One region of the Micromonospora sp. NPDC049662 genome, then DNA from elsewhere that is predicted to be linked to it. Evidence: riboswitches for the same ligand, from Rfam matches in the RefSeq annotation. Region 1 holds a riboswitch; each other region holds the start of a gene.
What was found. A riboswitch is a leader RNA that binds a small molecule or an ion and turns the genes downstream of it on or off. The one in region 1 is predicted to bind S-adenosylmethionine.
Positions count from the first base shown of each region.

Region 1 (4,205 bases):
ACGAACGCCCTGACCACCGGACACGGGGATCCCCTGCTGGTGGTCGGGCTGTCCCTGCTCGTGTTCCCGAAGCTGGCGCTGGGTCTGTCCGGTTTCGAGACCGGGGTGGCGGTGATGCCGCACATCCGAGGGGACCGCCAAGACTCGGAGGACCGGCCGTTGGGCCGCATCCGGGGCGCGCGGCGGCTGCTCACCACGGCCGCCGCGACGATGAGCGTCTTCCTGATCACCAGCAGCGTGACCACCACCGTGCTGATCCCGCCCGAGGCCTTCCGGCCTGGCGGGGCCGCCAACGGCCGGGCACTGGCCTACCTGGCCCACCAGCATCTCGGCGGGGTGTTCGGCACCGTCTACGACCTCTCCACCATCGCGATCCTCTGGTTCGCGGGGGCGTCCGCGATGGCCGGGCTGCTGAACCTCGTACCCCGGTATCTGCCCCGCTACGGCATGGCGCCGACGTGGGCTCGCGCGGTCCGGCCGCTGGTCCTGGTGTTCACCGGCGTGGCGTTCCTCATCACGATCATTTTCTCCGCCAGCGTCGACGCGCAGGGCGGCGCGTACGCCACCGGGGTTCTGGTGTTGATCACCTCGGCGGCGACGGCCGTGACGCTCGCGGCGCGGCGGCGGCGTCAGCGCGGTCGCGCGGTCGCGTTCGGGGTCATCACGGTGGCGTTCGTCTACACCACCGTGGCGAACGTGGCAGAGCGGCCCGACGGCGTGAAGATCGCCGCCTGCTTCATCGGCGCGATGATCCTGGTGTCGGCGCTGTCGCGGGTGTCGCGGGCGTTCGAGCTGCGGGTCGACCGCGTCCAGCTCGACGAGCTGGCGAGCGCGATGATCGACGAGCGCTCCGGACGTCGCATCCGCCTGGTCGCGCACGAGCCGGAGCGCCGCGACCTCGCGGAGTACCGCGACAAGCTGGCCCAGACCATGGCGGACAACGACTTCCCCGACGACAGCGACGTGATCTTCGTCGAGGTCCGGGTCACCGATCCGTCGGACTTCGAGACGGGGTTGCTGGTACGCGGCAGCGTGGCGCACGACCGTTTCCCGGTGCTCAGCCTGGCCAGCTCCTCGGTGCCGAACGCGCTGGCCGCGCTGCTGCTGGAGATCCGCGACCGCAGCACGCGCCGCCCCCACATCTACTTCGAGTGGACCGAGGGCGGCCCGGCCCGCAACGTGCTGCGTTACCTGGCGTTCGGGCAGGGCGAGATCGTCTCGGTCACCCGGGAGATCCTGCGCCGCCAGGAGCCGGACCGGACGCGCCGGCCCCACGTGCACGCCGGCTGACCGGCTCGCCGAGCGCGGGTCGCGGCCGGTGAGGGTGGTCATATCGGCTGGACGACCGACCGGTGGCTGCTGCTAGCCTCGGCGCAGGTCATGAGTGCCAGCGCGAAGCCCCGGCTCGCTGGCCGGCAACCCTCCTCCGCGGTGGGGTGCCCCGGGTGAAGACCAGGCACCGGCGGGACGTCGGTGCAAGCGTGGCCTGGCACCCAGGTCAGCACCAAGACCCGGGAGACCGCATGCACATCCTCAGCCCCACGCCACCGGCCGTCCGGCGTACGCCGGCCCTGACCCGGCGCCGCCACGTGGACCTGATGCGAATGCGCAGCGCGGCGTGTACCGCCGCCTAAAGCGCTGACCCCTCCCCACCCCGCCCCACCCTTCTTCGCGTCGATCATGAAGTTGTTGCCCGCCTGACCGGCGTGTCGCGGCAATAACTTCATGATCGACGGGATCGACGCATCCCTTTGGAGTTAGTTATGCGTATTTCTTCTCGTTTTGTTGCTGTTGGGGTTTCTTTGTTGACCGTTGGTTTGCTGGGTGCTTGCTCGGGTGGAGGTGACTCTTCGGAAAGTGGCGGCGGGAACCCGTACGGTCTGGCGCAGCCGGGTGTGCTGCGGGCCGGCACGCTGACCGACGCCCCACCCAACGTCTACCTCACGGACGGCAAGTTCACCGGCTTCGACAACGACCTGCTGACCGCCGTGGCCGGCAAGCTCGGCCTGAAGGTGGAGTTCGTCGGCACCGACTTCTCCGCGCTGCTCTCCCAGGTCAACAACCACAAGTTCGACGTCGGAAGCTCCTCGATCACCATCACCGAGGCGCGCAAGAAGACCGTCGACTTCGGCAACGGGTACGACTTCGGCTACTTCGGGCTGGACGTGCCGGCCGGCTCGCCGATCAAGGGATTCGACCAGCTCACCGGCGAGCGTGTCGTGGTGGTGCAGGGCACCGTCCAGGACGACTACGCCACCGGCAAGCAGCTCGACCCGGTCCGCGTGCCGGACTACAACGGCGCGATCAACCAGCTCAAGGCGGGCACGGCCGACGCCTGGATCGCACCGGCCGAGATCGGCGAGAAGTCCGCCGCCGACAGCAACGGCAAGATCACCGTGGCGGCCAAGCAGCTCAGCCCGGCGCCGACCGCGTACGCCGTCGCCAAGGGCAGCGACAAGCTGCGCGAGGCGCTGAACAAGGCCCTCGACGAGGTCATCGCCGACGGCACCTGGAGCCGGTTGCAGGCGCAGTACTACCCGGGCCGGCCGATCCCGGCGGACTTCAAGCCGGGCAGCGGCAAGGCGACAGCCCCGTCCGCGTCCGGGTCGGCGCAACCGTCGGCGTCCGCGTCGGCCGCCTCCTGAGCGGCCGGCGGTGACGAGCGAGCAGGGCGGCAGGAGAGGCGAACGATGGATCCGTTGAGCACCCTCTGGGAAACGTTCTTCGACGTCGACGCGATGCGCGAGGCGTTGCCCGAGATGCTGACCGTCGGGCTGCCCAACACGCTGATCCTGGCGGTCTCCGCCGCCCTGCTCGGCACGGTGCTGGGTCTGCTGCTGGCCGTGGCCGGCATCTCCCGCAGTCGGTGGCTACGCTGGCCGGCGCGCGTCTACACGGACGTGTTCCGAGGGCTGCCGGCCGCGGCGACGATCCTGCTGATCGGCGTCGGGTTGGCGCCGCTGGGCATGCGGGTCTGGGGACCGGAACCGTACCCGCTGGGCATCCTCGCGCTGTCGCTGATCGCCGCCGCGTACATCGGGGAGATCTTCCGCTCCGGCATCCAGTCGGTGGAGGCCGCCCAACTGGAGGGCGCCCGGGCGCTCGGCTTCTCCTGGGCCGACGCGATGCGGCTGGTGATCATCCCGCAGGGCATCCGGCGGGTGCTGCCCGCCTGGGTCAACCAGCTCATCGCGCTGATCAAGGACTCCAGTCTGGTGTACTTCCTCGGCCTGGTGGCCAGCCAGCGCGAGCTGTTCCGGATCGGGCAGGACTACGCGGCCACCACCGGGAACGAATCCGCGCTGCTGCTGGCGGGCCTGTTCTACCTGGCGTTGACCGTCCCGCTGACCCACCTCGTCAACTGGATCGACCGGCGGCTGCGCCACGGCCGCCCGGCCACCGCGCCGGACGACGAGGACGACGACACGGCGCTGCCCGCCACGACGCAGGGAGACCGGCGATGACCACGACCTCGGTGAGCGTGCAGGCGCGCGACGTCCACCTGGCCTTCGGGCCGAACCGCGTGCTGCGCGGCGTCGACCTGACCGTGCCCCGCGGCGCGACGGCCTGCGTGATCGGACCGTCCGGTTCGGGCAAGTCCACCCTGCTGCGTACGCTCAACCGCCTCATCGAACCCGACCGCGGCGACGTGCTGCTGGACGGACGCAGCGTGCTGCGGGACGACCCGGACGCGCTACGCCAGCGGGTCGGCATGGTGTTCCAGCAGTTCAACCTCTTTCCGCACCTGAGCGTGCTGCGCAACGTCACGCTGGCGCTGCGCCGACTGCGCAAGCTCGGCCAGGACGAGGCGGTCCAGGTCGCCCGCGCGCAGTTGGAGCTGGTGGGGCTCGCCGGCAAGGCCGACGCCCGGCCCGCGCAGCTCTCCGGCGGTCAGCAGCAGCGGGTGGCGATCGCCCGGGCGCTGGCGCTGCGACCCGAGGTGATGCTCTTCGACGAGGCCACCTCGGCGCTCGACCCGGAGCTGGTCAAGGGGGTCCTCGGGGTGATGGCCGACCTGTCCGCCGCCGGAATGACCATGGTGGTGGTCACCCACGAGATGGGCTTCGCCCGGCAGGTCGCCGACACCGTGGCCTTCATGGACCGGGGCGTGGTGCTGGAGGCCGGCCCGCCGGAGCGGATCTTCGAGGGGGCCGAGCATCCCCGGCTGCGAAGCTTCCTCGCCCAGGTGCTCTGAGGAGACCGCT
Region 1 covers NZ_JBFAOC010000045.1:30,304-34,508, reverse strand. Annotated here, with positions in the region: gene AB0J36_RS26125 (amino acid transporter) at 1-1,290, shown strand, start outside; SAM riboswitch class IV at 1,377-1,488, shown strand; gene AB0J36_RS26120 (ABC transporter substrate-binding protein) at 1,806-2,645, shown strand; gene AB0J36_RS26115 (amino acid ABC transporter permease) at 2,691-3,464, shown strand; gene AB0J36_RS26110 (amino acid ABC transporter ATP-binding protein) at 3,461-4,195, shown strand; gene AB0J36_RS26105 (hypothetical protein) at 4,205-4,205, opposite strand, start outside.

Region 2 (4,205 bases), on a different contig from region 1:
CCGGGTTGGCGGCCGGCCTGGCGTACCTCGTCTCGCACAAGGTGCTCGGCAACCCGCAGCCGGTCTTCGCGCCGATCTCCGCGGTCGGCACCCTGGCCGCGTCGGTGGGTCAGCGGTTCCGCCGGACCGTGGAGCTGATCGTCGGGGTGGGCGTCGGGGTGGCCGTCGGCGATCTGCTGATCTACTTCCTCGGCACCGGCGCGTGGCAGCTCGGTCTGGTGGTCACCGTGGCGATCCTGCTCACCATCTTCGCCGGGGCGAGCGTGGCCATCGTCATCCAGGCGGCGGCCACGGCGGTGCTGATCGTGACGCTGAGCCCGTCCACCCAGAATCTGGAGATCCCCCGCTTCGTCGACGCGTTCCTCGGCGGCGGCGTCGCGTTGCTGGTGACGGCGGTGCTGCTGCCGTTGAACCCGCTCCGGGTGATCAACCGGGCCGCCCGGCCGGCGCTGGACCTGCTCGCGGCGCAGCTCGACGCCACCGCCGACGGCCTGCGCTCCGGGGACCGCGCCACCATCCAGCGGGCGCTGGAACGGCTGCGCAACAACAAGGACGAGCTGGCCACCCTGAGCGAGGCGATCGAGGGCGCCAAGGAGACCGCCACCCTGTCGCCGGCCCGCTGGCACCGCCGGGACGAACTCGTCCACTACGCGGAGGCGGCCGACCCGATCGACCGGGCGATGCGCAACTCCGGCACCCTGATCCGCCGGTCCGTCACCCTGATCGAGGACGACGAGCCGGTGCCCGACCCCATGCCGGACGCGATCGGCCACCTCGCCGAGTCGGTCCGGCTGCTCAAACACGAGTTCGCGGCGGGGGAGGAGCCGCAGAAGGCGCGGGAGCGGTCGCTGCGGGCCGTCAGCGAGGCCGGCCGCGCGTACGGGGAGGGGGTGGGCTTCTCCGGCAGCGTCGTGATCGCCCAGATCCGCACCACGGCCAGTGACCTGCTGGTGGCCTCCGGCATTGAGCAGGAGGAGGCGAACCGCTGCATCCGCACCTCCTTCGGGGACCAGGAGCGGCCGGTGGGTGAGCCCGCCGAGCCGGGCGACGCGCCGAAGCCACCCACCGCCCCGCCAGTCGGCTGAGAACGCGCCTCAGGCCAGCTCGGCGAGCGCCGCAAGGAGCCGGTCCACCTGGGCGGCGGTGCTGCCCAGACCGATGCTGGCACGCAGCGCGGTCGGCGGCAGATCCCTCCGGCCGGTACGCGAGGCAGCCTCGTCGAGCAGCCGCCGGGCCAGCGGGTGGGCGCAGAACAACCCGTCCCGTACGCCGATGTGGTGCTCGGCGGCGAGCCGGGCGGCCACCGTGGCCGAGTCCTGGCCGGCGACCACGAACGACACGATGCCGACCCGGGGCGCGTCCGGGCCGAAGGTCCGCAACTCCACGACGTGCGGCAGGGCCGCGAGGCCGGCGCGGAGCCGGGCCAGCAACGCCTGCTCGCGGGCGGCGAGCGCGACCCGGTCGGCGTCGGTCAACGCCGCGCACACCGCCGCCAGCGCCACCGCGCCGAGCAGGTTGGGGGTGCCGCCCTCGTGCCGGGCCGGACCGGTCGCCCAGGTCACGTCGTGGGTGGCCGGCCCGACGTGGCTGGTGGCCCCGCCACCGGCGAGGTACGGCGGGGCCGCGTCCAGCCAGTCCGCCCGGCCGACGAGCACACCCGCGCCGAACGGGGCGTACAGCTTGTGGCCGGAGACGGCCAGGTAGTCCACGTCGAGCGTGCGCCTGTCGACCGGGACGTGCGGGGCGAGCTGCGCCGCGTCGAGGACGATCCGGGCGCCGTGCCGGTGGGCCACCCGGGCCAGTTCGGCGACCGGCCACAGCTCACCGGTCACGTTGCTCGCCCCGGTCACCGCGACCAGCACCGGCAGCGCGGGGTTGCTGTCGCGGCGCAGTTCGGTCAGCGCGGCGGCGAGATCGCGTACCGCCCCGGCCGGGTTGGCGGGTACCGGCAGGCGTACCGAGCCGCGCGGCCAGGGCAGCAGGTTCGCGTGGTGCTCACCGGCGAAGGTGACCACCGTCGTGCCGGCCGGCAACGACCGGGCCAGCAGGTTGAGCGCGTCCGTGGTGTTGCGGGTGAAGACCACGTGGTCATCGGCGCCCGCGCCGAGGAAGTCGCCGACGGTCTGCCGGGCCCGCTCGTAGGCCAGCGTGCAGCGCCGCGACAGCGCTCCCGCGCCCCGGTGCACGCTGGCGTACCAGGGCAGCAGTTCGGTGACCGCGTCGGCCGCGGCCCGCGCGCACGGCGCGGTGGCCGCGTAGTCGAGGTTGATCTCGCCGGGCACGCCCAGCACGTCGAGCGCCGCCGACGGCGGGGACGCGAGAGCGGGCAGGCTGGGCAGCGAGGGTACGAGGGTGACGGACACGCCGGAACCTCCGGGGTCAGGGACCCCGGGTATGGCATCGGGACGGGGTCCGCGCTTGCCCAGCACGCCGATCGGGCTGGGCCCGGTCATCACCCGGGGCACCCCACCGCGAACTCGACGAGGGTTGCCGGCCAGCAAGCCGGGGCTTGACGCTGGCGCTCGTGACCTGCCGGCAGCATAGCGGCTGTGGATGCGACCGGACCAGCCGGCGGGGGATGGCTACGCTGACCGCATGGCCGACACCCCGCCCGGTGCACCCCTGCCGTCGCCGCCGCACCCGCCCGCGGTTCCGCCCGCCGGCACGTCACCCGGGATGCCGCCGCGCCGCTTCGGCTGGCTGCGGTTCCTGGTGCTGGCCGGGGTGGTGCTGCTCATCGCCGCGTGCGCGGTCTTCATGGTCGTCCGCCTCGGTCAGTCGCTCGGCCTCGACGCGCTGCTCATCGGGGTGGGCGCCGCGATCCTGCCGGTTCCGGTGCTGGTCGCCTGCTTCCTCTGGCTCGACCGGTACGAACCGGAACCCCTGAAATACCTGGTCTTCTGCTTCGCCTGGGGGGCGTTCGTCTCCACCGCCGCCTCGCTGAACGTGAACGAGTTCGCCGCCGGACGATTCGCCGACTGGGGGCTGCCGGACGCGCTGACCGGCGTACTGGTGGCGCCGTTCATCGAGGAGTTGACCAAGGCGCTCGGCCCGATCCTGCTGCTGGTGTTCCGCCGCCGGGAGTGGTCCGGGATCACCGACGGCCTGGTCTACTGCGGGCTCTCCGCGGTCGGCTTCGCCATGGTGGAGAACATCCTCTACCTGGGCGGGTACGGCTACGCGGCCGGTGCCGACCGGTACGGCCCGGCGACCGGCACCCAACAGGTGATCGCCATCTTCATCGTGCGGATCCTCCTGTTCGGGTTCGCCCATCCCCTCTTCACCTCGATGACCGGCGTGGGGCTCGGCGTGGCCTCCCGGAGCGCCGACCGGCGGGTCCGGGTGCTGGCCCCGATCGCCGGCCTGCTGCTCGCGATGATGCTGCACGGCACGTGGAACCTGCTGCCGACGCTCACCCAGGCCACCGGCGAGGCCGTGATCATGCTGTACGGCTTCCTGGGCCTGATGGTGCCGGTGTTCTTCGGCGTGGTCGGGCTGGCCGTGTGGCTGCGCGCCTGGGAAGGGCGGCTCACCGAACGGACGCTGCCGGACTACGTACGCGCCGGCTGGTTGAGCCCACCGGAGGTGGCCGCCCTGAGCAGCCTGGGTCGTCGGCACGCCGCCCGGAGCTGGGCACGCCGCGTCGGCGGCGACGCCGGTGCGCGTGCCATGCGCGGGTACCAGCTCGCTGCGACGCGGCTGGCCCTGCTGCGGGACGGGACGCTGCGCGGTCTGGACCGTAAGCCGTCCGACCGGGAACGGACCGCCGTCGAGGAGCGGCAGCTCCTGGAGGCGATCACCGCGTACCGGTCGTACTTCGTGGGCCGCGACCCGCAGGCCCCGGTCGGTGTCTGGGACGGTAGCCAGTACCACCTGCGCTTTCCGGACGGCACGCAGCGATCGGTGTCCGCGCCCGACGAGCCGGTGGTGCCCATTCCGGTGGTGCTCGCCCCGCCGCCCCCGGTCGGCAACTATCCGCCGCCCGGTTGGCACGGCCTGCGCCCCGCCGCGCCGTGGCCGCCCGGTAACGCCTGAGCGCGGGCGGGCGGTCTCGCGGCGCGGCCGGCGGGGTCAGGTCATCAGGGTGGTGAGGAAGTCGCCGAGTCCCTGGGCCATGGCGATCAACGCCGCCCCGATCCCCTTGAACAACTGCGCCGCGCCGTCCGGCCGGAACGCCATGAAGTAGATCAGGAACGCGACGCTGC
Region 2 covers NZ_JBFAOC010000003.1:132,920-137,124, forward strand. Annotated here, with positions in the region: gene AB0J36_RS03765 (FUSC family protein) at 1-1,085, shown strand, start outside; gene AB0J36_RS03770 (aminotransferase class V-fold PLP-dependent enzyme) at 1,095-2,339, opposite strand; SAM riboswitch class IV at 2,410-2,530, opposite strand; gene AB0J36_RS03775 (PrsW family intramembrane metalloprotease) at 2,554-4,035, shown strand; gene AB0J36_RS03780 (hypothetical protein) at 4,072-4,205, opposite strand, start outside.
Region 2: linked by a shared signal. The riboswitch ahead of AB0J36_RS03770 (aminotransferase class V-fold PLP-dependent enzyme) and the one ahead of AB0J36_RS26120 (ABC transporter substrate-binding protein) in region 1 are both predicted to bind S-adenosylmethionine.

Region 3 (4,205 bases), on a different contig from region 1:
GTGCTGGACTACCTGCAGAACGCTCAGAGTGCGTCCAGCCCGTCACTGCTGGAGGCCCTGTCGGAAGTCAAGGGGCTCTACTCGCGCTGTCACAGGCAGGACCAGTGGGACTGGTTCACCGTGTGGCAACAGTTGGGCCGCCCTGGACGTAAGCGCTGCCTACAAGCTGGTGATGCGCTCGGTCGCCTACGGACCGCGATCAGGGATGGCGACGATGCCACCGCTGCGAAGCAGCTCACGCTCCTGACTGACGCGGACGTGCAGGTCCATCTGGCCGGACTCGTCGGGGAACAGCCGCGTGAAACGCCAGGAGCTGGCTACATCTACGTGCTGTCGACTCGCGAGCAGCCTCGGATGCTCAAGATCGGCTACACCGAGCGGACCGTCGAGGAGCGGGTGAAGGAGATCAACCGGGCGACAGGCGTCGTTATCCCGTATGGCGTGCGCGCCTTGTGGGTGGTCGCGGATGCTCCGTCAGTAGAGGCTGAGCTGCACGATCGATTGGCACCCTACCGGGTGCGCAAGGACCGCGAGTTCTTCGACCTCGACTTCCGCGACGCGTCCGCCCTCATCCAGGGCTACATAGATGGTCTCCGACGCGAGGACTGAAGTGATCGCCCGTGGCGAGCAGTTGATGGAAGGCCACACGTTCCTCCCTTAGATCAACGGGCCTGCCCGCCAACTCAGCCAGGAGTTCCGGTAGGCGCCACGTCGTCAGGTGTGCGTAGCGGGCGTTGTAGACGCCGACGGCTTCGATGGCGACCTCGTCAGGAAAGTCCAGCAGTACGTAGCCGAGCAACTGCATGATGGTCGGCGCTTCCAGTGATGACCGCCGTGTCCCGTCGCGGCGCTTGCTGCCGAGGCTCGTCTTGAGTTCGAGCAGCAGGCCTGCGGCGATCAGGTCGGCGTCGGCGTTCATCAATGATGACCCGGCGAAGGTCGGCCCGAGGGCCCAAGCGCCATGCCGCGCTGACAGGGGACGGCAGGAGGCTCCGCTCGGCGAAGGAGCGTAGAGCCTGGAGCTCGTCGAGGGCCGCGGGTGGGGCGAGCTCAAGTAGCTTCTCGGCGGTGATCGACCTTGGGGCCAGGGCCATCAACGGGGATCCGGGTGTGGGACCGACCCGGTATAGGTCGGTGAGGAGCGCCAGCGCCCAGCAGGCCCGGGCAACGACTTGATGGTCGGCTTCGCTGCCTGCGGCCGGCCCCGTGAACCGGACGGTCCCCACGTCTCCGCTTTGGGAGTAATTCAGCGTGCGCGCCAGTTCGTGGACCGCGTGCCGGAGCGGGGGAGTGCGCGCGCCGAGCAGTGCCAGGCGCAGATCCGGACGGGGGTGCACCATGAAGCGCACCATCCAGTCGAAGGCCGAACCGATGGTGCCGGGGTTCGCCTGGCTCCCAGGCACGACAAGGGAGCCCACGGATTCCCGATACCGTGCCTGCAGGTCCTGCCAGCGGCCGAACCGCTCCTGAATGAACAATCTCGCTGGCGAGGCTCTGTTGCTCAAAGCCACGGTCAGCGCCGGCCAACCACTGATGATGGTCATGCTTGGACCACCGGGAGCCGTCGTCGCTGCCCGTCACTGTCCATCATGGCCGGATGCTATCGAACAGCGCGGCATCCGAGCTGCCCGTTATCACCGGACCGTCGATGGGCGACGACCAGCCGGCTGCTGTAGGCGAGATCGGTTACCACCAACAGCAGCCGGCTGGGCTGGCGATCAACGAGCGGCGGCCATGAATTCGTTCTGCGCCTGCCGGAGGCTGCTGAGGTCGTTGGGGACGGGCATGACGCCGTAGCGGTCGAAGGCGTCAACGCTCGCTCCAAGCGACGGCGGCGACTGCCGCTGCCACTCGGCCAGCGGCACGCTCGAAGCAGTCAGGCGTAGTGGCTCGGCGAGCCGGGCGAACTCCACTTGCTGCCACTCGCGTAGCTCGTTGCCACGCCGCGCGGAATCCACCAGCGAGGCGGCGACCTCGGTGGTCGTGGCCGTCTCGGTGACCACCCGAACCCGGTGGTCGTGGCTGGCCTGCGGGACCTGCCGACACGTCTCGCAGGTCGTCGGAGAACGGTACGGCCACCGCGCCGCACTGCCGCTGGGCCGACACTCGATCATGAACGGCGACGTGGCCCAGCCGCAGTGTTCCGCACGCACAACACACACAGGTCGAGGTCACCGGCGATGTCCTGGCCCTGCCACTGCTGCTCCCACTCCGGCGTACGGGGCTGGCAGCGGCACCGCTGCTCGTGCGGGGCACCGTCGCGGAGGTGCCCACAGGTCAGGCAGACCGCGAAAGCGGCCAGGTTCAGCTCTTCGAATGGCACGGTGAACTCGCTCTCCGGTGCCACGAGGCACCCGCTCTTGCCGTACCGCAGCTTGCGGTCGGCCTGGTCTTCTCCCGGAGGCACCGTGCGCGGGTGGCGCGGTTGCCGGGTCAGCAAGCCGGGAGGCTTGACGCTGACCACTCTTGACGCCCAGGAAGCATAGAGATCATCGAGGCCGGGAGCAACCCCGGCCAACACGCGGAGGAGACCAGAGCCGACGGCGATGGCGGATTTATCCGTCGGTGGCGAGTCGGAGCCGGGCAAGCAGTTCCGCGACTTCCCGGGTCAGCTCATGGTCTGGGCCGTAGACCACGCAGAGGTCGTCGTGCAGCGGTTGCAGCTCGTCCGCGGCCTCGGCGGCCTTGTCTTCAGAGACCAGCAGTATGCCGATGTTGAAACGTAGGTCGAGAGCCGTGGGGGAGATGTCGCCGGAGGCGCGTACGTGCGTCAGCACCTGCCGGAACTGGCGCAGGGCTGTCCCCGAACCGGTAGACCCCCTCAGGCAGGCTGACCGTTGAAACGACGATTTTCCTGACCCGCTCGACTGCGCCCGCAGGATCGGGTAGATCGGTACCGAGGGCCAGTCCGTCAGTGAAGAGCCCGGTAGCGTGGAGCCGGAAGAATCATCATGTGGGTGGTTCTGATGGTCAGATGGCCTGACTGGGCTACATCGATCAGCTGTGCTTGCGGGGACGCCCGCGCTTCGATTTCACGGGACGCCAAGCGCGTAGATCCTCCTCAGTGACGTCCCACCGGACCATCAAGTCGTCTAGCAGTGTGCGGTGGCTCTCGTACTGCTGGTCGCTACACCATTGCTTTACCCACGGCAGCAACTCGAGCAGCCCGGCGAGCAGCGGAAGGCCGTCCTCGCGGGTCGGCGCGGCTGATGCGAGGCTGGACAGCACCATTGCTCGATCCTCGACGGGCCAGCCGGCCCACCCCACCATGGCGTCCTTGATGGCGCCTCCCGAGCGCGCATAGGACACGAACCGTTCGCCAGGCACGTCGTACTTGCCACGGTGTCGCCAGTAGCTCACCTTCAGGAAGTCGGCGCTGCTGTATTTCGGTGGCATCGGGGCCGGCCCAGTAAGACCCAAGTCCTGTTCCCGTTGTAGCCGCCACGTCTCCTCCCACTGAGCGCGCTTGGCGATGCCCGAGTCTCGATAACGTAGGGCGGCGAGGTGGGGGACGACCTCGTCCGCGAACAGGTCTCTCACGACGTCGACCAGCGGTTGGCCTGGTGCGTACAGTTCAGCGGCCTGGATGAACGCGGGGTCCTTGCCCAACAGCTCGGTTAGCGCCACGATTGTTCGCGGTCGTGCACGCCTTGCGCCGTCTGCGTTCTCGTACCAGAGCTCGGCCGTCTCGCACCTGTCGAGCAACCAGGTCCGCACCGCTCCGGCCGCCATGGCGTCCCAGCCGGGGGAGGCCCATCGTCGTTTGAACTCCGGCCGCTCCAGAGTCCGCAGCCGACTGTCCCGCTGCATCGCGTCGATGCGCCGCTCGACCACCTCGCGGTAGGACGCTGGCCAGTGGGCGGGCAGATCGGTGGTCGGAAGAGCGCCGTGCCGCACAAACCAAGCAGTGTCCAGCTCGCCGGCGACCATCTGCCGGGCCATGACGATCTCGAATGCTCGCTCGCCGAAGGCCAGCGGCGGAACGGCGGAGGCAGGGGCCACTAGGCCCTCTTCCTCGGTTACGCCATACCGGAGATAGACCTTCCAGTCCAGTTCCTCCTGCAGGGCCACCATGCGGGCGCGGATAGCTTCCCAGCGGGAACGGGCCGTGGAAAAGCCTTCGCGGCTCGGGGACTGGTGGCTGAGGACCGCTGCGGGAGTGGCCTCAGACAGCTCCCGGGCGAGCCGGTCCAACTCATCGGCGT
Region 3 covers NZ_JBFAOC010000001.1:232,983-237,187, reverse strand. Annotated here, with positions in the region: gene AB0J36_RS00940 (GIY-YIG nuclease family protein) at 1-609, shown strand, start outside; gene AB0J36_RS00935 (hypothetical protein) at 569-919, opposite strand; gene AB0J36_RS00930 (hypothetical protein) at 1,598-1,738, shown strand; gene AB0J36_RS00925 (hypothetical protein) at 1,719-2,114, opposite strand; gene AB0J36_RS00920 (hypothetical protein) at 2,111-2,323, opposite strand; SAM riboswitch class IV at 2,352-2,472, opposite strand; gene AB0J36_RS00915 (hypothetical protein) at 2,556-2,777, opposite strand; gene pglX (BREX-2 system adenine-specific DNA-methyltransferase PglX) at 2,998-4,205, opposite strand, start outside.
Region 3: linked by a shared signal. The riboswitch ahead of AB0J36_RS00920 (hypothetical protein) and the one ahead of AB0J36_RS26120 (ABC transporter substrate-binding protein) in region 1 are both predicted to bind S-adenosylmethionine.